One region of the Sulfobacillus sp. TH-112 genome, then DNA from elsewhere that is predicted to be linked to it. Evidence: predicted binding sites of a transcription regulator. Region 1 holds the regulator's gene; each other region holds the start of a gene.
What was found. The regulator HrcA, encoded in region 1, represses chaperone genes, less so after heat shock. The targets are predictions, from matches to a motif close to TGTTAGCACTCNNNNNNNNNGAGTGCTAACA.
Positions count from the first base shown of each region.

Region 1 (5,750 bases):
TACGGGTTCGGTGGAAACAGTGTCAAACCTAGATCGTCCTACCAAGGACGGTACAAATGTCCATATTTGGTTAAACACTCCTTACACAGAGTGCTCTCTAAAAACCCAGCGGTCAGCGACGAGGTCTCTCGTTTTACGACAGGTTTATGACAAATATCACAAAATTTGAGTTCGATTACTTTACCCAATTGCCTCGACCTCCCTGACGGTAGGATGACCGAGGGGGAGATCGACGAACCTAGCAGTGTTGACCAAATGTGGCAATCTGTTATTGCAATAACAGCACCGTGGCAAATGCTCCCGCATTTTCCGCCCGATAAATACGCGGTCCGAGAGACATGGCATGAGCTCCCATGGTATAGAGCCGATCATATTCACTCCGCGTCATGCCCCCTTCGGGGCCAGCGACCAAAAAGACTGAAAAAGCATTCTCTGCCAGCCATTGCTGCATCTCAGGCGCCTCGGGATCCAGTGCATATACTGCTGATGGAGACGGTAAGGTTAACGCGGACAACCATTGTGGCTCAGCGACATCGGGCACAAATGGCTGCCGGCTTTGCTCGCTGGCCTCTTTGGCAATATGCCTCCAACGCTCCAGTTTCTTTGGCGACACATCCCGGACAATGGTCCGTTCACTGATCACAGGAATGAAGTGTCTCACTCCGGCTTCGGTCGCTCGTTCCACAACGTCTGAAAAATGATCACCTTTCAAGATTGCCTGACAAAGAGTGATCTCTCGTTTGGGTCGCGAGATCGCGGTCTTGAGATCCTGACACTGTAGACGCTCATTGGCCACGATCACGGCGAGCCAAACCTCCCCACTCGGGGTCAGCACCTCTACGTCATCTCCGACCCGTCGTCGCATGACATGCGTTAAGTAGTGCCAATCCTGCTGGTTAAGAGGTAGCATGTCCCCTGGCTTCACACAAACATCAAGTGCAATCCGAACCATTTTTCACCACCGCCAAGAGCCACCCTTCTTCTTGTTCAACACTCACTAGTTGCCATCTTGCCGCGGCGATGAGACGTCGAATATCTTGCTCTCGTTCCGGCAACACGCCAGAAAGCAATAAAATCGCCTCATGAGCCACATAACGTTGAATTCGCTCCCATTCACTATCAATAATTTCCCATATGAGATTTAAGCACAATACATCAAAGGGGGTTTCGGGCACATCTTCCAGGGTTCCTTCCACAATAGCAATACGCGGTTCTTGGTTCCCTAACACGTTTTGTTCGAGAGCCTCCCGGGCCATGACATCCGGTTCTACGGCCACGACCTCTTTGGCACCACGACGGGCGGCGATGAGGCTCAATATGCCCGACCCCGCTCCTAAATCGAGCACCCTCTTCCCCTGAAGAGGGCCCAAATTAATGAGCGCATTGACACACATTCTCGTCGTGGCGTGCGTTCCGGTTCCAAACGCCATTCCTGGATCGAGCCAAATGGTGTGGTGAGCATCGACGGGAGAGGGCGAAACCCATGACGGCACCACGACATAGTCGGAAGAAAACCATTGAGGCACATAATACGCTTTCCAAGCATTGGCCCAGTCCTGGCTATGGATACGGCGAACGTCGACGGGCCAACTGCGTTGGCGACAATACTCATCCACCTCTTTGCCGATGTCCGCATACTGCTGTTCGCTCACATAGATCCGAACATACGGCACCCCCGACTCCAACGGGATATCGGTAAAAGGGGCCTCAGAGGGGAGACCATCATCGTATTCAAGGCCGACAACCGGAAAACGGTAAGCAAAGTCCATCGCCTCACCCAGATCTTCTTGCGTAGGCGTCCAGGTCACAACAACATACCACGGGTCCACCCCTTCATTACCTGCCCAGGGCATCTTTGACCTTACGTAATATCCCTTTATCCTCCGGCAAGACCTCTTCTCCACGCACTTCGGCCCACATCCGTAAAATTTCACGTTCCTTGACATTAAGATGTTTTGGCACTTGGACCACCACACGCACATTGAGACTACCTTTAATACTTGACGATCCTAGCCGCGGCAATCCCGATCGAGCAATGCGAAACACGGTATCGGTATCTGTCCCTGCCGGGATATGCACCGTCTCCCGCATGCCGGCTAACCCCTCGACCTCAATTTCAGCACCTATCGTGGCCTGAGCAAACCCAATGGGCTGGTCAATCCACAAGTCGTCACCGTCGCGCCTTACACGCTCATCAGCCGCAACATGGATAAATACAATCAGATCTCCGGGCCCACCGCCGCGCCGCCCCGCCGCGCCTTCCCCTTGAACCCGAAGGCGAGTCGAGTCGTCAACACCGGCAGGTACTTTCACCGTTAACCGTTTTTCCGCCCGCACGACACCGTGCCCGGCACAGGTCTTACATGGATTAGGAATGAGGCGACCGGTACCTCGGCATCGATTACAAGCTTCAATACGGCGTATTCGCCCCAAAAAGCTATCCGAAATGCGCTCGACCTCGCCACGTCCACGACAATCGGGACAGGTTTCAATTCGAGTTCCCGGCTCTGCCTGGTTTCCATGGCATCGCGAACAGGTTTCTTCCCGCAACACCTTAATCTCTTTGTCCACACCGGACATGACATTCTCTAAGGTCACCGTCAGATCATAACGCAGGTCTGGACCACGTTCCGGTCCATTACGTCGATTTGCCCCTTGCCCTTGCCCTCCAAAAAACATGTCAAAGATATCCCCGAAACCACCGCCACCGAATCCTCCGAATCCGGCTCCTCCCGCGAACCCGGGATCATTGGCGGAATCACCAAACTGATCGTAGCGTGCTCGCTTCTCGGGATTGGACAACGTCTGATACGCTTCGTTCAGTTCCTTAAATCGCTCTTCCGCCTCCGCATTACCGGGATTAGCATCCGGATGGTATTGAGCCGCCAATTTACGAAAGGCCCGCTTAATCTCTTCGGGTGAAGCGCCTTGACTGACGCCCAGTACTTCATAGTAATCCCGTTTCGGCATGCCTCTTCTCCCTCCTAACTCTGCTCTGCCGACGGTTCCCCATTCGACACTTGGACCATACTGGCTCGCAGGACCCGGTTATTCCACATAAAACCGCGCTGCAATTCCTGGACAATGGTGCCCTCCGGTTCCGCACTCTCGACTCTTTGAACGGCCTCGTGGAATCTCGGATCAAAGAGTTGTCCCAGCGCCTCAATCGGCGTGACGCCCAAGCGCTGCAGGGCATCGATAAATCCCTTCTGGGTCATCTCCAGACCCACACGCCAGGCCTTGGCGTCACCTTCATGTGGCATAAACTGCAGTGCCCGCTCTAAGTTATCATAGACCGGCAAAAGGTCCCCCAGCAGTTGCTCCGCGACCCGTCCTTGGATGTCTTCGCGATCGCGGTCCATACGCCGGCGAAAATTATCAAAGTCTGCCTGCAAACGAATTAACTGATCATATCGAGACCGCGCTAAGTCTTCCCAGTCTACGTCGGACTCTTTGTCGACAGCTTCTGAACCTGTCTCGTTCGTTTCTTCCTCCAAAACCGTGTCGTCCTCAGGTACATATTGTTCCTTTTCTTCTTCGCGCATGCCGTTATCCCCCCGCCAGATTACCCTTGTAATACCCGTGTCAGTTCCTCCGACACGGCTTCCACGACACTCATCACCCGACCATATTGCATCCGTCGAGGACCTAGAACCATTAGGTGCCCAACCACGCTCGAGCCAACCCGATAGGTGGCCGAAACAACACTGCAATCTTGAATATCGACCAAAGCCGATTCTCGACCAATCACCACCTGAACGCCTTCGTGTACGCGCCGGTTCACTAACTCGATAGCGGTTTCACGCTCAAGAAATCCTAGCACCCGCCGCACTTTTTCTACATCATGAAACTCGGGATAATTGAGGATGTTAAGCGGGCCCGCCAAACTCACCTTGTCGTCATCCCCATCACGCCCCATCACCCATTTCAATGCCAGATCCCACAGTCCCGGATACCGCTTACTATCTCCTTTCAGCGGATCCAAAATGCGAGCCTTGAGATCCTCGATGGCAACTCCCCGAAACTGATCAGTGAATTCCTCGGCCAACTGCGAAAGTTGCTGAATATCGAGCTCCTCTGGAACCGAAAAGGTTTGATTTTGGACCATTTCGGTATTGGTTCTCAACACCATTAACACCGTATGATGCCCCAGCGAGACAAAGCTCAAGTCACGCAACCAGGCTTCATCTGCGGGGGGTGCCACCACCAATGATGGGTACTGTGTCAACTCTGATACCAGTCGGGCGGTTTGGTGAATAAACCAGTGCAATTCTCGCACCCGTACCGCGTAATGATGGCGAATCAGATCGCGTTCTCCCTCCTCTAACGGAGACAGCTTCATGATTTCATCCACATAATATCGATATCCCTTATCAGAGGGAACCCGCCCCGCCGAGGTATGAGGTTGTTCAAGAAATCCCAGTTCCTCAAGATCAGCCATTTCGTTACGGATGGTGGCTGGGCTAACACCAAGAGAATACTTGCGAGCCAAGGTTCTTGAACCCACCGGCTCTGCGGTAGCGATATAATCATCAATGAGTGCTTCGAGCACCCGCCTTTTTCGGCCATCCATAGCAACACCTCCCGACCCAACATTTAGCACTCTCAGTATTGGAGTGCTAAACAGCTCTCCAAAAACGATAGCACCCACGCGATTTAGCTGTCAAGAATCCGCTCACTCATTTCCCTCTCTCACTTCCCTCTCTCACTTCCTCAATAGGAGCATCGACTAGCGCTCGAGCCACCACATTGGCCACATCCCGGCCGCGGTCGGTGAGAAAGATCCGCTCACCATCATCGACGATTAATTGACGCTGTTTAAGGTCTCTTAGAGTGCTGAAAAAGACCGTTCTTAGGTCGGCCTCAAATCGGGCTGTAAATCGCTCCCGAGACACTCCCTCTCGTTGGCGAAGCCCCAGCCAGAGAAATTCCCGCATCTCATCAGCGGAAGTAAGCATTTCGTGGTCGTCTTCGGGATCGATGTGCTGTTCGACCAAATCCATATATCGTCTTACCCCGCGCACATTCCACCACCGTCGCAACGGAGCATAGGCATGAGCTCCTGATCCAAGAGCCACGTACGGTTCAAGTCGCCAATAGAGGCGATTATGTCGCGACTCATAGCCCGGGCGAGCATAGTTCGAAATTTCATAAGAATATAATCCCTGACCGGCCAATTGTTGTTCCGCCCAGTCCGCCATTTCTGCCACGATCTCACTATCTGGCAGCACCTTTTCTCCTCGTTCCACTTGTGTTTTCAGGGGGGTTCCGGGCTCCACCATCAATGCATAAAGTGAAAGATGTTCTGGCCTCATGGCTAAAAGTCCCTCGATCGTCTCATGCCATTCACCCAGTGTTTGCTCGGGTAATCCATAAATGGCATCAAGACTAATATTAGAAAACCCGGAGGCACGCGCCATTTTCACCGTCTCAGCAATGGCCGTGACATCATGAATGCGATTTAAGTTTATCAAATGGTAATTTTGCAACGCTTGAGCGCCAATCGAGAGACGATTCACCCCCCCTTCACGCAGACGGTCCAGTTTTTGGGGCGTAACCGTACCGGGATTGGTTTCAACGGTCACTTCAACTCCAGCTACATCACCTACGCGGACCTTGATGGCATCAATAATGCGTACTAACAGATCGGCGTCAATCAAGGACGGCGTACCCCCGCCAAAGAACAACGAAACCAGCGTCCCCTTTGGCAGAGACTCCATCGCCCACTCCGCCATCAGTGCCTCCACATA
Region 1 covers NZ_JBYCKN010000064.1:525-6,274, reverse strand. The annotation lists gene ACOJWD_RS04155 (RsmE family RNA methyltransferase) at 269-952, opposite strand; gene ACOJWD_RS04150 (50S ribosomal protein L11 methyltransferase) at 933-1,853, opposite strand; gene dnaJ (molecular chaperone DnaJ) at 1,837-2,970, opposite strand; gene grpE (nucleotide exchange factor GrpE) at 2,985-3,545, opposite strand; gene hrcA (heat-inducible transcriptional repressor HrcA) at 3,566-4,573, opposite strand; gene hemW (radical SAM family heme chaperone HemW) at 4,680-5,750, opposite strand, start outside.

Region 2 (5,750 bases), on a different contig from region 1:
GCGCAAGACGAGTGGGCCTTGCGCAGTCATGAGTATGCCCTACGGGCGATGCAAGACGGCATTTTTGCAGAAGAAATCGTCCCGGTCAACATCACTGGGCGAAAGGGCGAAGTGACCGTAGTGGGCGAAGATGTCGGACCTCGAAAAGACACATCGCGCGAGAAACTAGCCAAGTTGCGTCCCGTATTTCAGAGCGATGGGACAGTGACCGCAGGAAATGCCCCCGGTCTCACCGATGGCGGAACGGCCCTAGTGGTGATGGAAAAGGCCGAGGCATTGCGTCGCGGGTTCACGCCTTGGGCAACCATTGTCAGTTCCGGATCGGCATCGAGAGAACCCCGCTATTTACATACGGTGCCGGCCTACGCTGCGGAAGTGGCTTTGCATAAGGCGGGTCTCACCGCAGCAGATCTGGCTTTAGCCGAAATCAATGAAGCGTTTGCTGCCGTCACCTTAACATCGATGCAGCTATTAGGTCTTCCGGCTGAGAAGGTCAATGTCAATGGCGGAGCGGTGGCTCTGGGTCATCCGATTGGAGCGTCAGGTGCGCGTATCCTGATGACCCTAGTCCGGGAATTGCGTCGCCGGGGAGGCGGATACGGATTAGCCACCATTTGTAGTGGCGGAGGTCAGGGTGAAGCGACAATCGTGCGGGTGGATTAATACGATGGAGGATGATGATGCCAATACTCTTAGTGGTGGGAGCCGGACAAATGGGATCGGGGATCGCCGAAACCGCCGCTCGCTCGGGATTTGACGTGTATTTGACAGATGCTCTGGCTGACGGGCTCGAGCAGGGCATGGCAGGAATCGCGAGTCGCCTGCAGCGAGCGGTGGACAAGCAAAAGTTAACGGCGGATGAGATGCAAGACACGTTGGCCCGATTACATACCGTGGCGAGTGCCACGGAACTGGAACAGGCAGACTTAGTGGTGGAAGCGATTAGTGAAGATGAAGCGCCGAAGCGCCTGTTGTTTCAAGAATTGGATCGGCATTTTGGCAGAGAGACCATTTTTGCGAGCAATACCTCGTCTATCAGTATTACGCGGCTGGCACGGGTGACCTCGCGGCCCGAGCAATTTATTGGCATGCACTTTATGAATCCGGTGCCGGTCATGACGCTGGTTGAAGTGATTCGTGGAGCCTTAACCAGCCAAGAAACCGTCGACCAGGTGATGGCGTGGGCGCACCTGATGGGCAAGACGCCGGTGGAGGCCCGCGACTTTCCGGGATTCGTGGCTAATCGGATTTTGATGCCGATGATTAACGAGGCCATTTTTGCATATGGAGAAGGAGTCGCAGAAAAAGAGGCCATCGATACGGTGATGAAGTTGGGCATGAATCATCCGATGGGGCCCCTTACCTTGGCCGATTTTATTGGACTGGACACCTGTCTCGCGATTTTGGAGGTGCTCTACGAAGGGTTTGGAGATCCCAAATATCGTCCAGCCCCGCTGTTACGGCAAATGGTGGATGCCGGACTCTACGGCCGAAAGAGCGGGCGCGGCTTTTATCAATATCGTTAATAGTGAAACCAACAGCAGTGGGCTCATAGCCAAGGGCCCGCTGCTGTTGTTGATTTTTCAGAGTCTTTGGGAGTAGTCGTGGGAAGCGGCAATTGGGCGGGATGTTGCAGATGAAAATCTTCGACATATTGTGGAAGCGTGACAAAGCGATACCCTTCAGATTCCAGAAACGGTAAAATGGCAGCCAGTGCTTGCACCGTTTCTTGACGGCGGCCACCGCTGTCATGCATAAGTACAATCGCCCCAGGTTCGGCATCGGTGAGAATCTTTTGGGTGATGTGCGAGGTGCCGGGTTCTGACCAATCGCGCGTATCAATGTTCCAGAGTGTCACGGTATATCCTTTCGCGGAGAGAAACTTCACCAAACGGGCGTTAGAATTGCCATAAGGCGGGCGATAGAAAGGGACCATGGGAATGTGCTCCTTTTTTAGTAATGCCGCACTGCGCTGGGCGTCTTGATACACCCCGTCTGTGCCAACGCGAAAGTAATTGACATGCCTATAGCCATGATTCGCAATGACCGATCCTTGTTTAATGATGTCTCGGGCAATATTTGGCCACTGGGCCACTTCACTGCCTAAGACAAAAAAAGTGGCGTGCGCTTGATAGCGGGTCAAGAGGGCTAAGATTTCCGGGGTGTAGACCGGAGACGGCCCATCATCAAAGGTGAGGGCTATCACCCGCGGGGTATTCATGGACGCCGCGGGTGTCAGAGAATTAGCGTGTAGCGGGGAATCAAGCCTCACGAGGAAGAATCCTACCATAAGGACCACCACTATCACTTCCCACCATCGATGCGTTGTCATCATATCCCACCTTTGGACAAGAGCTATGACTAATGAGTATGTCCATTGGTTACACGATATGAGAGGATATTGGTAAGCGAGATACTGCGATGGTAGCCTGATTCGGCACGCGATAGCGCTATTAGCAGGGCATACGTTGGTTGTTGATTTTGGGCGTGCCGTGCATGAATATGAGGTCGCGGTAGTGACCAAAGGTCAAAAGTAAAATCTAGGGAAAGAGGGATCTTAGGGTGAGTGCCGATCAAAAGTTTCCTCACTTAAATGTGCGTGGCGAAGTCCATATGGTGTCAGTCGGAGGGAAAGATGAGAGCGATCGGCGAGCGCGCGCGATGGGACGACTCGAGACCACTCCTGAGGTGGTGGAGAGCATCCGGGCAGGAACTACCGCCAAAGGAGATGTGCTGGCGGTGGCCCGGGTCGCGGCCATCTTAGGGGTTAAACGGACCAGTGAATGGATTCCACTCGCCCATCCGATTCCGGTGACGGGGGTGTCCGTCGACATTGTCATCGAAGAGAAAGCACTAGTCGTGTCAGTCGAGGTCAGTACCGTGGGCAGGACGGGGGTAGAAATGGAGGCCCTAACGGGCGTCAGTGCGGCACTTCTGACCCTATATGACATGCTCAAGGCACAAGATCGAGCGATGGTCATGACCGAGGTAAAACTAATGGCGAAGTCTGGCGGGCGCTCAGGCGTGTTCCAAAGGGAGGATGACGTGCATGGATGAGGACATACGAGCAGCGGTATTAACCAGTAGTGATGGGGCGTATCATGGCGAGCGGGAAGATGTGTCGGGTGAGAAACTGAAAACCCTTTTAGGGTCTCTTGGAGTCATCGACGATTATCGAATTCTTCCAGATGACGCGGTTGCTTTAGAAAAGCAATTGTGGGTTTGGGTGCGTCAAGGGATTCACGTTATTGCCAGTACTGGTGGTACAGGACTGGGCCCACGGGATGTGATGCCGGAAGTCACCGGACGGATAATCACCCGCGACATTCCGGGGATGGCGGAAGCGATGCGGGCAGAGTCTCTTCGCTATACGCCATTTGGCATGATTTCACGAGGACGCGTCGGGGTGGCAGAACATACCCTAATCATCAACTTTCCTGGCTCCCCCCAAGCGATAGAGCAAATTTGGCCCGTAGTGGCACCGGTTATTCCACACTTAGTGAGGCTGATTCACGGTGACACCCAGCACTCAAGTGGAGATTCGCAACAACATTAAAACAATTATGGAGATCGCCTCCTTTTACGGAAAGTATTTGACGTATGCCCAGAGATTCGCTATTATCGCTTATGGAATCTGTTGGCACTCGACACGATTGAGTGCTAACAACGAACAATGAGGGAGGGATACCCGTGGAAATTCGTCCGTTAAGCGACCATATCGTGGTGAAAGTCATCGCTGAAGAAAAAACCGTGGCTGGAATTGTCCTGCCTGACACGGCTCATGACAAGTGGCAGCGCGCCGAGGTCGTAGCCGTCGGCAGTGGCCGACTGTTAGAGAACGGTGCACGTGCCGCCATGGAAGTGGCGGTCGGTGATGCCGTCTTGTATTCCGCAGATGCCGGTCTTAAGGTGCGGATTGATGATGCGGATTACCTGTTGTTGCGTGAAGCTGACGTCTTAGCGGTTTTTGCCACTGCCTCAGTGGTGCACTAACATAGCGCTTAAGAGAAACGAAGATGCTCAAGAGGAGGAACAAATTCGATGGCCAAGCAGATTATTTATGACGAAGAAGCCCGTCGCGCCCTAGAGCGTGGAGTGGACAAATTAGCCAATGCAGTCAAGGTGACCTTGGGACCGAAGGGTCGCAATGTGGTTCTTGAAAAGAAGTTTGGCGCGCCGTTAATTACCAATGACGGTGTCACGATTGCCCGCGAAATTGAGCTTGAAGATCCATTCGAGTCGATGGGTGCCCAGCTGGTGAAGGAAGTAGCCACGAAGACTCAGGATGTGGCCGGAGACGGAACAACCACCGCCACAGTACTCGCGCAGGCCATGATTCATGAAGGATTGAAGAATGTCACAGCCGGTGCGAATCCGATGGGGATTCGGCGCGGGATTGAAATTGCGGTCAACACTGCCGTTGAAGAAGTACGCAAGATTGCTAAACCCATCGAGGGCAAAGAAGCCATTACGCAAGTGGCGTCGATTTCCGCCAACGACGGTGAAATTGGCCGATTGATTGCGGAGGCCATGGAGAAGGTTGGCGCTGATGGCGTCATCACGGTGGAAGAGTCCAAAACCACTGGTACCACATTAGAAACAGTGGAAGGTATGCTGTTTGACCGTGGTTACATTTCGCCATACATGGTGACCGACACCGAAAAGATGGAAGCGGTGTTGAGTGACCCCTATATCCTCATTACGGACCGTAAAATCTCGGCCATTCAGGACCTGTTGCCAGTACTAGAGAAGATCGTACAGCGCGGGAAACCCTTAGTCATCATTGCCGAAGATGTCGACGGAGAAGCCTTGGCGACGTTGGTCGTGAACAAGCTGCGTGGCACCTTGACCGCGGTAGCGGTAAAAGCTCCGGGATTTGGTGACCGACGCAAGGCCATGCTTGAAGACATTGCCATTTTGACCGGCGGACAGGTGATCTCTGAGGACCTCGGCTTGAAGCTTGAAAACGTGACCCCGGATATGCTTGGGCAAGCACGTCAAGTGAAGATTGCTAAAGAGGAAACCACCATTGTCGATGGCCATGGTGCGGACGACGACATCAAAAAGCGCATTCAGGTCATTAAGAAGCAAATTGAGGACACCACCTCAGATTATGACAAAGAGAAGCTGCAAGAGCGGCTCGCGAAACTCTCCGGTGGTGTGGCTGTCATCCAAGTGGGTGCAGCGACCGAAGTGGAACTGAAAGAGAAGAAGCTGCGCATCGAAGACGCACTCTCCGCAACCCGCGCAGCGGTCGAAGAGGGCATTGTTCCTGGCGGTGGAACTGCGCTATTGCGCGCTATTCCCACTCTCGCTGAACTCAAACTTGAGGGCGACGAGAAAATCGGTGCGGCGATTGTGCGACGGGCTCTGGAAGAGCCAGTGCGTCAAATTGCCCACAATGCCGGTCTTGAAGGTTCAGTCATCGTAGAGATGATTAAGAAAGAGAAAGCAGCGCACGGTTACGACGCGGCCAACAACAAAGTGGTCGACATGGTGCAAAGCGGTATTGTGGATCCTGCCAAGGTTACGCGTTCGACCTTGCAAAATGCAGCCTCGATTGCGGCGATGTTGCTGACCACGGAAGCATTGGTGGCCGACAAGCCCGAGAAGAAGGACCCGATGCCGGCTGGTGCTGGTGGCATGGGTGGAATGGGCGGCATGGGCGACATGATGATGTAGTGGTCTTGCCGACCAAGAGAGGAGCTTTCGGGCTCCTCTTTTTTTATGGATTTCGTTGTTTCTAATAG
Region 2 covers NZ_JBYCKN010000185.1:5,299-11,048, reverse strand. The annotation lists gene ACOJWD_RS13620 (acetyl-CoA C-acetyltransferase) at 1-663, shown strand, start outside; gene ACOJWD_RS13615 (3-hydroxybutyryl-CoA dehydrogenase) at 681-1,526, shown strand; gene ACOJWD_RS13610 (polysaccharide deacetylase family protein) at 1,550-2,332, opposite strand; gene moaC (cyclic pyranopterin monophosphate synthase MoaC) at 2,563-3,057, shown strand; gene ACOJWD_RS13600 (MogA/MoaB family molybdenum cofactor biosynthesis protein) at 3,050-3,556, shown strand; gene ACOJWD_RS13595 (co-chaperone GroES) at 3,691-3,993, shown strand; gene groL (chaperonin GroEL) at 4,042-5,682, shown strand.
Region 2: the regulator HrcA is predicted to act here: its motif matches at 3,636-3,666, upstream of ACOJWD_RS13595 (co-chaperone GroES).

Region 3 (5,750 bases), on a different contig from region 1:
AGGAGTTTGACAAGGCGGGTGCTCGTCTCATTTTGACCTATCAAAGCGACCGGTTGAAGGAAAACCTGGATAAATTGGTGGGAGAGCTCAGCCAGCCGCCGATCACGTTGCCGCTAGACGTTTCGGACGATACGTCAATTGCCAATTTGGCCAAAGAGATTCAAGCACACTATCCCGTGTTGGATATCTTAGTGCATTCGGTCGCCTATGCCAGTAGTGAAGATTTGTCAGGACGATTCCTTGATACCAGTAGAGATGGCTACCACTTAGCACAAGACATTAGTGCCTATTCACTCACCGCGCTGACGCGCGCTCTCTATCCGCAGCTTCATGCAGCTGGACACGCCAGTGTGATGGCCATGACCTATCAGGGATCGGTCCGGGTGATGCCAAACTATAATGTCATGGGGGTCGCTAAGGCAGCCCTAGAGTCTTCGATTCGCTATTTAGCGTTTGATCTTGGAAAGGACGGGATCCGGGTGAACGCAATTTCTGCTGGGCCTATCAAGACGCTGGCAGCTGCCGGGGTCAAGGGGATCTCTTCGGCATTACATAGCACTGTGGAACGGGCGCCGATCCCAGAAAACATTAGCACCGAAGATGTGGGACATGCGGCCGTATTTTTGGCGTCTTCGTGGGCGGAGCATATTACCGGCCATGTGTTGTACGTCGACAGTGGGTTTCACATTATGGGATTTTAGGAGGGGACTCATGGATAGGACAATCGCGGTTATCGGCGCCGGTACCATGGGAAGTGGGATTAGTCACGTATCGGCATTGCACGGCTATCGGGTTTTGATGATTGACGAGAAGCCTGGTGCAGTGGAATTAGCGCAGAAGGGGATTGCACAAAGACTATCGCGTGAAGTGGACAAGGGAACCCTAACGGAGGCTGTCAAAGACGATGTGTTAGCTCGCTTGGTGACATCTGACTGGTCAGATGTTGCAGACGCCGATATGGCGATTGAAGCGGTTCTTGAAGTCATGACTGTGAAAAAAGCGGTATTCCAAAAGCTCGATCAAGTCTTGCCGGCCCATGCGCTGATTGCGACTAATACATCCTCTTTATCTATTACCGAACTGGCTGCGAGCACTAGACGTCCTGCTCAGATTGTGGGACTGCACTTTTTTAATCCAGCTCCGGTGATGAAGTTAATTGAAGTCGTCCGTGGAGAAGAAACCTCGGATGAAACGGTTGAAAAAGCGCAAAAATATGCTGTCAGTATTGAAAAGGAAACGGTGGTAGTCGAAAAGGACACACCGGGTTTTGTCGTGAACCGAGTGCTGATGCCTCTTTTTATCGAGGCCATGCGGATCTATGAGGAAGGTATTGCCAGTAAAGAGGATATCGACAAGGCCATTAAGCTGGGATTGAATCATCCCATGGGACCGCTCACGTTGGCGGATTTGACCGGATTAGATGTTGATCTCAATGTTATGGATTATCTGTACAATGAGTTCCATGATGATCGCTTTGCGGCTCCGTTGGTGCTGCGCCGACTGGTGCGAGCAGGACATCTCGGGCGTAAGAGCAAAAAAGGATTTTATTCCTATTAAGTCTCGGTTGATAGTACAAAAGAGGCTATGCAAAGGATATGAGGAGAGGCTATGCGGGCGTTGGGATGTCTCGGCACCAGATATTTGATCTTGACCCGCATAGTGTCGATTGCTATAATTACTCGTGTTCTTGCGGAAGTAGCTCAGTGGTAGAGCATCGCCTTGCCAAGGCGAGGGTCGCGGGTTCAAATCCCGTCTTCCGCTCCAGTTTATCGCCTTATCCACGGCGACGTAGCCAAGTGGTAAGGCAGGGGTCTGCAAAACCCCTATGCCCCGGTTCGAATCCGGGCGTCGCCTCCATATTTTTGGGTGGTTAGCTCAGTTGGTTAGAGCGCTCGCTTGACATGCGAGAGGTTCACAGGTTCGAGTCCTGTACCGCCCACCATAAAATTTGAAACCCCGCATGGTTTGCGGGGATGTTTTTTTATCCCGGCCGATCTCCAACTCGTCGCCGCCATTAAGTGAACGGGGAGACCTATACGATACGAGGGAACACGACTCCACACGGTCGTTGAAGGTGGATTAATAGCCTCAGATGCGTCATTCGAGTGGTTAATCGCATTTCGAACGTGCGAGTCCCAAGATTTGTGCGCTTAACAACTCCCATGCGGGTGATGGTCCAAAGACCATAGAACGGACTTAATGATTTGACAACGACCATCCCGAATTTCTCGCCAAATTGGTTACAGTGCACAAAGAAGATTTAGCGACCCGCTCTTGACAGGATTATCCTCTCCTTGTAAATTAAAGACGAAGGATAAAGATAGTCAAAGTCAGGAGGGAGCTATCATGAGTCTATTACCCGTTCGACGAACATTGGCCCAAGATCCGCTGATTCAGTGGCAAGATGAGGTGAATCGATTATTGGATGAAGTATGGCCAGAGCGCCCGTGGAGTTCGTTGATGCCGCTCGCGCGGTGGTCGCGTCCGGCGTTGGATTTAGAAGAGGATAGCCAGCATTACTATCTTCATGTCGATGTACCGGGAGTACCTGCGCAAGGACTTACAGTACAAGAGGTTGATGGGGCCCTGGTCATTGATGCGAAGCTCGAGTCCACTGAAGGAAGAACCTCTCATGTTCGTGAGCGCTACGTGGGGAGACTGCATCGGGAAATTCGACTACCGAGAGACGCGAACCTTGATGAGCTTTCCGCAGGCCTCCACAACGGCGTGCTCACGATCACGGTACCTCGACGCACGGAGGCTTCCGGTCGAACCATTCCTATTACCGCCCAATAAACATTAAATGAGAAAGGCTGCCCCCGAAGGGACGGCCTTTTTTGGTCTATGAACTTTGTTTGGAGCGATAAAGCGCCTGAATTACTTACGTATCCGCTCCTATAGTACCATCGCGTCGGCACAGGGCCCCCGCTTCGCTTGGGGACTCGAGCCATCGCAAAATCGCGCCGTAAATTTTGAAATCGAATTCGGCAGTGCTGCAACATCACATGATTATGTTCGATGGTGACCTGTGAGGGATATCCCTACCGATTGAGGTCATTATAGTAAAAGTCGACCAAAGTCGGATCTATCCGCGCTACGCTTTCGTCTCTTTCGATTTCGGTGAGGTCGTGAAAGGCTCTCATTTTCCTCACGTCTGTCGGGCTCAATGTGTCGCCGTCGTGTTTAACATGTCCGGTGACCGTGAGCCAATTGAGCCAGTCGATAATGTTCGTGCGGTGCATTGCGGCATCGACTCCCGCGCTCTCTGCCGTTTTCTTAACGAGTGTCTCTGTATCCGTGCCTTCGTGATGGTGTATCAATTGTTTGATCAGATGCCGTTTCAGCGTTTTGTTATCCATATTACGAACCTCCAGTGGATTGCATATATGCCCATATTCGAAAGATTGTTGTATGGCTATGGCTCATGTTGTCGATTCTTCAACGATACCTGGTTTTGATGAAAATGTCGACGGCACAGCACACTTCCTAGGGAATCACGATAGGGGCACTACTGGTCGACAGGGATCACCCTCGCTATCCGCTACCCCGGCGATTGGGTAGGACATGGTTAGTTGCTGACTACTCAAGGGCATTGGATTTTCTATGACGCGTACACACAGAGTGGGATGGCCATGAGTTTCGTAGTGATGCCTATGTGAGAGGTCACACAGACGTATTGCGGAGAATAGCATAAGCCAAATTGCATATACTAACGTGGATATAATTGGCAGAGAGGTGGGGGTTATGTGGTCCAATGGACAGTCATATCAAAACGCGATGTCAATTCTGAAGGATTAGCGGAGTTTTTGGCTAAAAATATTGCCGGTGAATGGATAGAAGATACCGGGGTATCGCAGCGGGTCTTTCGATTTCGTAGTGAGGACCAAGAGAGGGAGCAAATTAGTTGGCCGATGGCACGGGCATTGGCAGAATATCTTGTGGTGCGTACAGAGCGGATTTGGTTACTCGATACGTTGGATCGTCGTTATCGGAGTTTTGGCGAGGACGAGACCGAAAAAATTCTCTGCGATGTGGGAGAAATTTTGCACTCGGACCGCGAACACGATCAAGATCGACTAGATTTAGCGACAACACTTATTTTTGGACTCTTGCAAGAGAATACAACGTTGGTGTTGGAAGGGATTCGGACATTTCTTTTGCCGGATATCCAGGCGGAGTATGAAGAGGCCATTGATCGGGCTGTTGATGTGTTTTTGATGGAGGAAGAATATCAAGAGTTCGTGAAGCTTTTAAAGCAATTAGTGGCTGTTGCAGGAACACAGCATGACTGGATTCACGTGCGTTTTGAGGGCGATCGATTTTTCTTTGAAGATCCTGCCGGAAAGCGCCTCGGGGATGATCTTTTGGGGGATATGTTGTCTGGTAATGACCACCATAAAGAACCCATCGATGATGTGTTGATTAGTGCCTTGGTGACCTTAGCGCCCAAACGTATCACCTTACATCGGGGTCAGTTGTTACCGGAGGGAATGCACACGTTAAAAGAGGTTTTTGACGATCGTGTACTCAATTGTCCTGGATGTGGCCGGTGTTATTCGCGCCAGCTTGACAGCGACCGGCGAAGTTTCTAGTATAAAGAACAATATGTTGGGACGATGAAGAGGACGATAGCAGAAGATCCTCATTAGAGAGAATCAGTCGTGGGCTGCAAACTGATTCAGGCACTTGACTGCTAGACCACCTTGGAGTTTCTGGCAATCCTTTAAGCTAAGCCGGCGGGTACGCCCGATATCGCGTGCGATGAGTGGAACCTCTCAGGTTTAAGGGTGGTGGAACCGCGGTGTATACCGTCCCCCCAAAACCGAGGGGCTTTTTTATTTTTGGGGGGTAGAAGAGATGAGTAAAGTGGAGCTTCAGATGGAAGACCAGGTTATTGAACTAGATGATGGACAGAATCTGCAGGATGTGACCGCGATTCCCGCGGGGGCCCTCGCGCTGTGGCTTGATGGGCAAACGATGGATCTCAGTCGGCCAATCACCACTAGCGGGCAGTTACACTTTCTTGACTTTAAAGACAGTGCGGGCCGCCATGTTTTTCGGCACTCCAGTGCGCATCTTCTCGCGCACGCCATGAAGAGATTGTGGCCAGAGGCGAAATTGGGAACCGGTCCGGCATTAGAGGACGGGTTCTACTATGATGTTTGGCTTCCTGAACCATTAACGGAGAGTGACTTGCCAAAAATCGAAAACACCATGAGGCAAATTGTCAAAGAGGATTACCCCATTGAGCGTGTGGAACTGACACGAGACGAAGCGGTTAGCTTGTTCGCCGAGCGGGGCGAGTCGTTCAAGCAAGAGATCATTGCTCGAATTCCTGAAGACGCGGTGATTTCGGCCTATCGTCAGGGGGAGTTTATCGACCTATGTTCCGGACCTCACTTGCCCAGTACGGGACGCATTGGCGCATTGAAACTGACACAGGTCTCGGGGGCCTATTGGCGCGGTGATGAAAAGAATCCCATGATGACCCGCATTTACGGGACCTCTTTTCCTGATGAGGAGTCTCTTACGCATCACTTGGCGCAAATTGAAGAGGCGAAACTACGGGATCACAGAAAGCTCGGGGCCCAACTAGACTTATTCACTTTTCGCGAAGACGCTCCCGGTTTTGTTTTTTGGCATCCTAAGGGACATCAGGTCTATCGCACGTTAGAGAATTTTTCCCGTCAATTGCAAAGTCAGCGAGGCTATCAAGAAGTCGCCACGCCTTGGATTTATCGTGTCGGCCT
Region 3 covers NZ_JBYCKN010000077.1:4,926-10,675, reverse strand. The annotation lists gene ACOJWD_RS05080 (enoyl-ACP reductase FabI) at 1-701, shown strand, start outside; gene ACOJWD_RS05075 (3-hydroxyacyl-CoA dehydrogenase family protein) at 712-1,557, shown strand; tRNA gene ACOJWD_RS05070 (tRNA-Gly) at 1,690-1,764, shown strand; tRNA gene ACOJWD_RS05065 (tRNA-Cys) at 1,783-1,857, shown strand; tRNA gene ACOJWD_RS05060 (tRNA-Val) at 1,865-1,942, shown strand; gene ACOJWD_RS05055 (Hsp20/alpha crystallin family protein) at 2,347-2,796, shown strand; gene ACOJWD_RS05050 (hypothetical protein) at 3,042-3,359, opposite strand; gene ytxC (sporulation protein YtxC) at 3,747-4,592, shown strand; gene thrS (threonine--tRNA ligase) at 4,858-5,750, shown strand, end outside.
Region 3: the regulator HrcA is predicted to act here: its motif matches at 2,111-2,141, upstream of ACOJWD_RS05055 (Hsp20/alpha crystallin family protein).

Region 4 (5,750 bases), on a different contig from region 1:
CAAGCCGATAGTCCCTTTCTCTATCTGCAGTCAATCCGTACCGTCGATTTGGCCTTCATTTGTATTGATCCGCTATTACGGGTGAAAGACTATCAATTACCGGTACACGAATTACCGGATGCCCTCGGGGATCCGAAAGACTGGGCCGTTTTAGTGTTGTGCACCATTGGCACGGGGGCACCGCCCAGCATGAATCTCAAGAGTCCCCTCATTTTTAATCGGCAAACCCGCCATGGGGGGCAATTTGTGCTATCCTTGCCGTATTCGCTTCAATATCCCTTGTTCTCGCCCTCGGGAACAACGTCGGAGGCTCCCAGTCATGCTGGTACTCACCCGTAAAGTCAATGAAGCCCTCTTGATTGGCGAGGGTGAAATCCGCATTGTGGTCCTCTCGGTGCAAGGGGACCAAGTAAAATTGGGAATCGAGGCGCCGAAGAGTATTACCATTATGCGTGAAGAAATTGTCCAAGCAGAGGCTCAGAACCAAGAAGCCTCACACGCCATTTCTCCTGATGCCCTCACGAAACTGGCGGAGAATCCGACAACGACTCCACTTCCGCCTCGGACACCAAAATCTCGGTGATTTTTACCCCAAACTGTTCGCCGATAATCACGACATCACCACGGGCGACCAACCGCCCATTGAGAAACAAATCTACCGGTTCACCATAGGCGCGCTCAAGCTCAATGACCGATCCGGGGCCAATTTCCAGTACATCTTTGACGGTCAGGTCAGTCGTGCCTAATACCGCCTCGACCGTCATCGGCACATCCAGCACAAAGTTGACCGAATCCGGCAGACTACTGCGCGCGGCAGGATCTTCCAATTCCATAAACTCCACTTTCTTCACTTCCACGCCCGATTCGTCCACCTCGGTGTCGGCCTCGTCCGAGGCATCCACCAGCGCTTCAATCTCTTCAGCCGTCAGTCGTGAGGCCTTCTTTGGCATATTTCATTCATCCCCCGTTCGTGATATCACACGCACCGCTAAATGTCCTCGACTCTTTCCCGGCAATACCTGGAACTTATTGCGGTTGCCCATACGCAATGTGAGCGGTTGATCATAACGATTCTTGAGGACTAACGCATCCCCGACCTTCAGTTGACTGAACTCCGATACCGTGATATCGGTTTTACCCAGCACCACCGCGGCTCGAATCGGTGCCATTTCTACGTGGCGCTTCATCTCTTTGGTCATGACCTGCACGTTATCTAACGATCCATCCCGGGTGAGTTGAAATTTGATGCTCGCTTCTGCCAGAGGCATAATGCTCGTATATGGCCAAACCATCGTTAATTGACCACGGTGCCCGTCCAGGGTGACTTGCTGCCGTGCCACGACAACCAGGTCCCCCTCACCAGCAATTTGCGAAAATGCTGGACTGTGTTCCATGGAGGTCACCACCGGTTCAATCGCCATCATCGGATTCCAGACATCCGCATAAATACGCAGCATGCGGTTCAGCAAATGGCGTACGATGCTTTGTTCGATCTGGGTCAAGCGGCGGCCCGGCCAGTCTCCCACGCCCGGCCCTCCCAAGGCACGATCAATCATAGCCAATGCAATAATCGGTGAACATTCAAATAGAGAGTTACCGACATTGGGAGAACTCGTGAATATGCCCAATACAGTAGGGGCCTTGATGGTTTGAATCATATCTTCATACATCACTTGCTCCACTGACAAGTGCTGCAACTGCAATGGCGTTCGCAGATACGATGACAAAAAGTTGGCGGTGTTCCGCCAAAACATCGTCATCGTGGCCATCACGGCGTCGAGCTGAGCTCGACTTAACTGGTGTGACCGTTGAAAGTCATAGGCTCGAACGCCTTCATAATCTCGCACTAAGCCCATGCGGCATCCCCTCTTGCGCTATAGATCCGGTTCTATCAATGAGACCATATTCGGCTCGTGAGACCAGAACTCCTGTTCTCCTCAACAACAAATTCCCTATTGCGTGAGCAAGTTAGAGAAGTATATGCCCCCTACGGTGCCTGGCCCAAAAATCGATTGCAAAATATAGGAGACCTGATCCTTGAATATGGTCAACCCACCTGAACTGGTCAATTCACTATAGGGGGTCGACCGCGCCAACGCAATAATTTGATTGCGAATCTTCGCGTCCAATTCGGCTGAGCCCGTACCCGACCCCCCGGCGGCCCCAGCGACCGTGCCTCCGGCAGAAATCAACGCGGCGGGCATGACCTCAAACTCTAAATCCAAACTCACGTAGTGCGTGTCTCCCTGCAAATTACTTTCAATACTAGACTCCGTTACTGCGACCGCTGTCTTCGCCGAAAAGGGGGTCGACTCGATCACCGGTGCGGGCGTATGACTTAAGAGGGACGGTTCTAAAAAGACAATACCGCCCGCACCGATCCCCGCACCAACGATAAAAATGATGACAAACAAAAGAATTTTCTTCAAATGAGTCCCCTCTTCAAGAGCGTCCCAGTGGTACCGCTCAGAATTGATTGTTCATCGTCCGCTCCGCTACACTCAAAGTCAGGCGGTGAGGGAATGAATCCATGTCTTGATCTTGCGCCAATACTCCATGCCAAAAAGTGCTGACGCCTCAGATATCTTCCAAAACTAAGGCGATCGCTGCCCCCGACGCTGAATTACCCATTGTCGAAGATTCCACTGCATCCGATGTGCATAGTCCCTCTCATCGGGCGCTATATCTTAGTCGCCACCGGTGATTCGGATCTCGGTCCCAAGGCTCTCCTGCCAAGGACTGCCGCATCCATGCTCACACACTCTCTCAAACCGTGTTGGACGAGATCAAATATTTGAACCCCTTATATGCGCCCTCTTGGCTCGAATCTTTCCCTAGTCTTAGCCGCGTAGAAAGCCGGGCCGCTTCCGATCATTAATATGGAGAAGTCTCCCCAACCAACAGCCCCAGCAATCTGTTCAGTCGCGACTCCCCACCTGCGAGACGATCTAAAGATCTCCTAGGCCTGAAGGTTTGTGGTGGACTGAATCACTTGCTGGTCGACAGATATCACCTTGGCATTGAGGCTATATGCTGTCTCCGCCTGGACCAAATCCACCATGTTACTGGCGAGGCTGGTGCCACTTTGATTCACAGCTGATGACTGTAAGGTACCCGTACCACCCTGACCAGGAACGGTCACCGTTGGGGTTCCAGAGTTGGCTGAGAGTCCATAAAGATTATTACCTTGCGCCACCAATCCTTGGGGATTGGGGATGGAGGCGATCTTGACCTGACCGACCGTCTGAGGACCATTGACGCCACTCACCGTAACCACGCCATCCGCTGCAATGGTGAAGTTCTCACCCACGGGAAGATTCACCGGCGGGTAAAGTTTGGCACCTCCAGGAAGGACCAGTTCCCCCCCGGAATCAATTTGAAACAACCCTGCCCTCGTATAAGAAATTCCATTCGGAGACGAGACCATAAAAAACCCATTGCCGTCAATCGCAATATTGGATGCACTATTGGTAGGCTGGATTCCCTGAGAAAACGTTGGCGTATCGGAGACCAGGCTCGCCCCGGTATTCATCGCGAGACCCGAACTCAGCGTTTGCCCCAACAGGGTGGCTCCCGGCTGACGCTGCACTGCGTTTCCGGTGCTGGCCAATGCCGTTTCGCGACTCCCATAACCTGGCGTATTGGCGTTAGCAATGTTAGCCGCCACCGCATTAAGAACATCATTTTGAGCATTAAGCCCATTCGCCCCAATTCCTAAAACATTAAACATATGATCCCCCTTCTTCATTGAGGTTCATGCTAGGTTAATTCCCCGAGCGTGGCCGCCGTGGCGAGGCGCTTACTTTCTTCATTGACCACTTGGGTCAGCGACTGGTACCAAGACTGAGCATCAATCATGTCCACCATAGAATTTTCGACATTTACATTCGAGGTATTTAAGGAAGACTGAATCACTTGGCCCGTGAATGGAGTTCGAGTCGGGCTAGTATAGAGATTATTGCCTAGAGCGGCTAAGCCGGTGGCCGAGAGATTCGTCAGTGCCAAGGTACCGATCGTGGCATTCCCTTGCGTAATGACGCCTGTCGGACTAACACTAAACGACTGGCCGGACTGCAACTGAATGGGCTTTCCCGCCTGGTTAAGGACAAAGTCTCCTTCAGCTGTCACTAAATTTCCCTTACCGTCCACGGAAAATTGGCCATCCCGGGTATAGGCTAACCCCTGAGGTGTCCTCACCACAAAATACCCTTGTCCTACAATGGCTAAGTCATTCGGATTGGTGGTTGATGAGACCCCACCGCCCCCGGTGGCAATGCTGGAACTAAACGCCACACCATTGGAGGTTTGCCCCAGTACTTTGCCTGATCCGGTATCCTCCAAGCTTCCGGTAGGAAACGCCGTAAACGTGCCCTGTTGCGCGAGATATCCCGCCGACTGACTGTTCGCGATATTGCCGGCAATCAGTCCGAGCGACTGATTTTGGGCAATCATTCCTGCAGCACTAATATATAATGCGTCCATATCTACCCTCCTTCACTCCCTGTCAAATGGGATCACGATCGATTTCCCGAGGCCAGTTTTCCACGAGTCGTCTCACAAATCCTCCCCATCCACCGCGTCGCGGCGGAGGCACCCGATGCAACAATCGGTCCGCAATATCTCCGATGTCGAACGAAGCCGCGGCATTAGGATAGGCTAAATAGAAGGGGTTTTGTCGCAGTACTGATCGCGATACCATAGCGTCCTCGCTCACCTGCCCAATAAATTCGACACCTTGGCCCAAGGCTTTATCGGCTAAATCACTAAGCCGTTGCCCCAGTCGCTCCCCCTGCTCCCTGGAGTGAACTCGATTCATCACCAATTTGAGTGCAACACGGCCATTTTGTTCCCACACCGCCTTGATCAGACCATAGGCATCCGCCAGCGCCGTCGGCTCAGGATTGGTCACCACCAACGCCTCATCCGCTGCCAGAACGAACGACAACACCGCCTCGGAAATGCCGGCAGAGGTATCAATAATGAGCCAATCACACTCTCCTTCGAGCTCTTGAAAGCTCTCTACGATATGACCGACTTCAATGCTATCAATACGCGCAAGCTCGGTAATACCGGAACCACCGGGAATAATCCGAATCCCCTTAGGCCCATTTTGCAAAGTATCCCTTAAGGCTACTCGCTTTTCCACAACATCCCACAAAGTATAAATGGGTTCATATCCTAGCATAATATTGATATTGGCCAAACCCAAATCTGCGTCGAGAATAACCACCCGCTGGCCGCGATCCGAGAGGGCCATCGCCAAATTTAACACCAGACTAGACTTCCCCACGCCCCCTTTCCCGGAGGTGACCGCCATGACACGCGCTCCCTCGAGCCGGTCATGCAGAACTTCTCGAGTCGCTTCGTCCGCCTTTGACCTCACCCAACTCCGCAAGCTATCACCTTGCTTGGCCATGTTAGGCACCGCCCTTCAAGAGCATGGCTAGTGTTTTTGCAAACGCCACTTGGATATCATCAGGCACATTTTGACCATCGGTGAGATAGGAAAGAGGCCATCCTAGCGTCAAAGCACATGAGAGAAGGCCGCCAATGTGTTGGACTTCATCAACCTTGGTAAAACATACTTTGGGACTTAACCCGTCCGCAAAACGGCGAGCGGTTTCCTGCATCAATGAGGAATCCATGCTTGCTGGAAGAACGAGTTGGATATCATTGGCCCGAGACAGTTCCGCCACGGTACGAATTTCGGACATATAAAGCGCATGGTTCAGACTATGCCCTGCAGTATC
Region 4 covers NZ_JBYCKN010000108.1:13,265-19,014, forward strand. The annotation lists gene fliW (flagellar assembly protein FliW) at 1-339, shown strand, start outside; gene csrA (carbon storage regulator CsrA) at 320-583, shown strand; gene fliN (flagellar motor switch protein FliN) at 519-950, opposite strand; gene ACOJWD_RS07000 (flagellar motor switch protein FliM) at 954-1,856, opposite strand; gene ACOJWD_RS07005 (flagellar basal body-associated FliL family protein) at 1,953-2,429, opposite strand; gene ACOJWD_RS07010 (flagellar hook-basal body protein) at 2,960-3,730, opposite strand; gene ACOJWD_RS07015 (flagellar hook-basal body protein) at 3,760-4,482, opposite strand; gene ACOJWD_RS07020 (MinD/ParA family protein) at 4,505-5,416, opposite strand; gene flhF (flagellar biosynthesis GTPase FlhF) at 5,418-5,750, opposite strand, start outside.
Region 4: the regulator HrcA is predicted to act here: its motif matches at 2,545-2,575, upstream of ACOJWD_RS07005 (flagellar basal body-associated FliL family protein).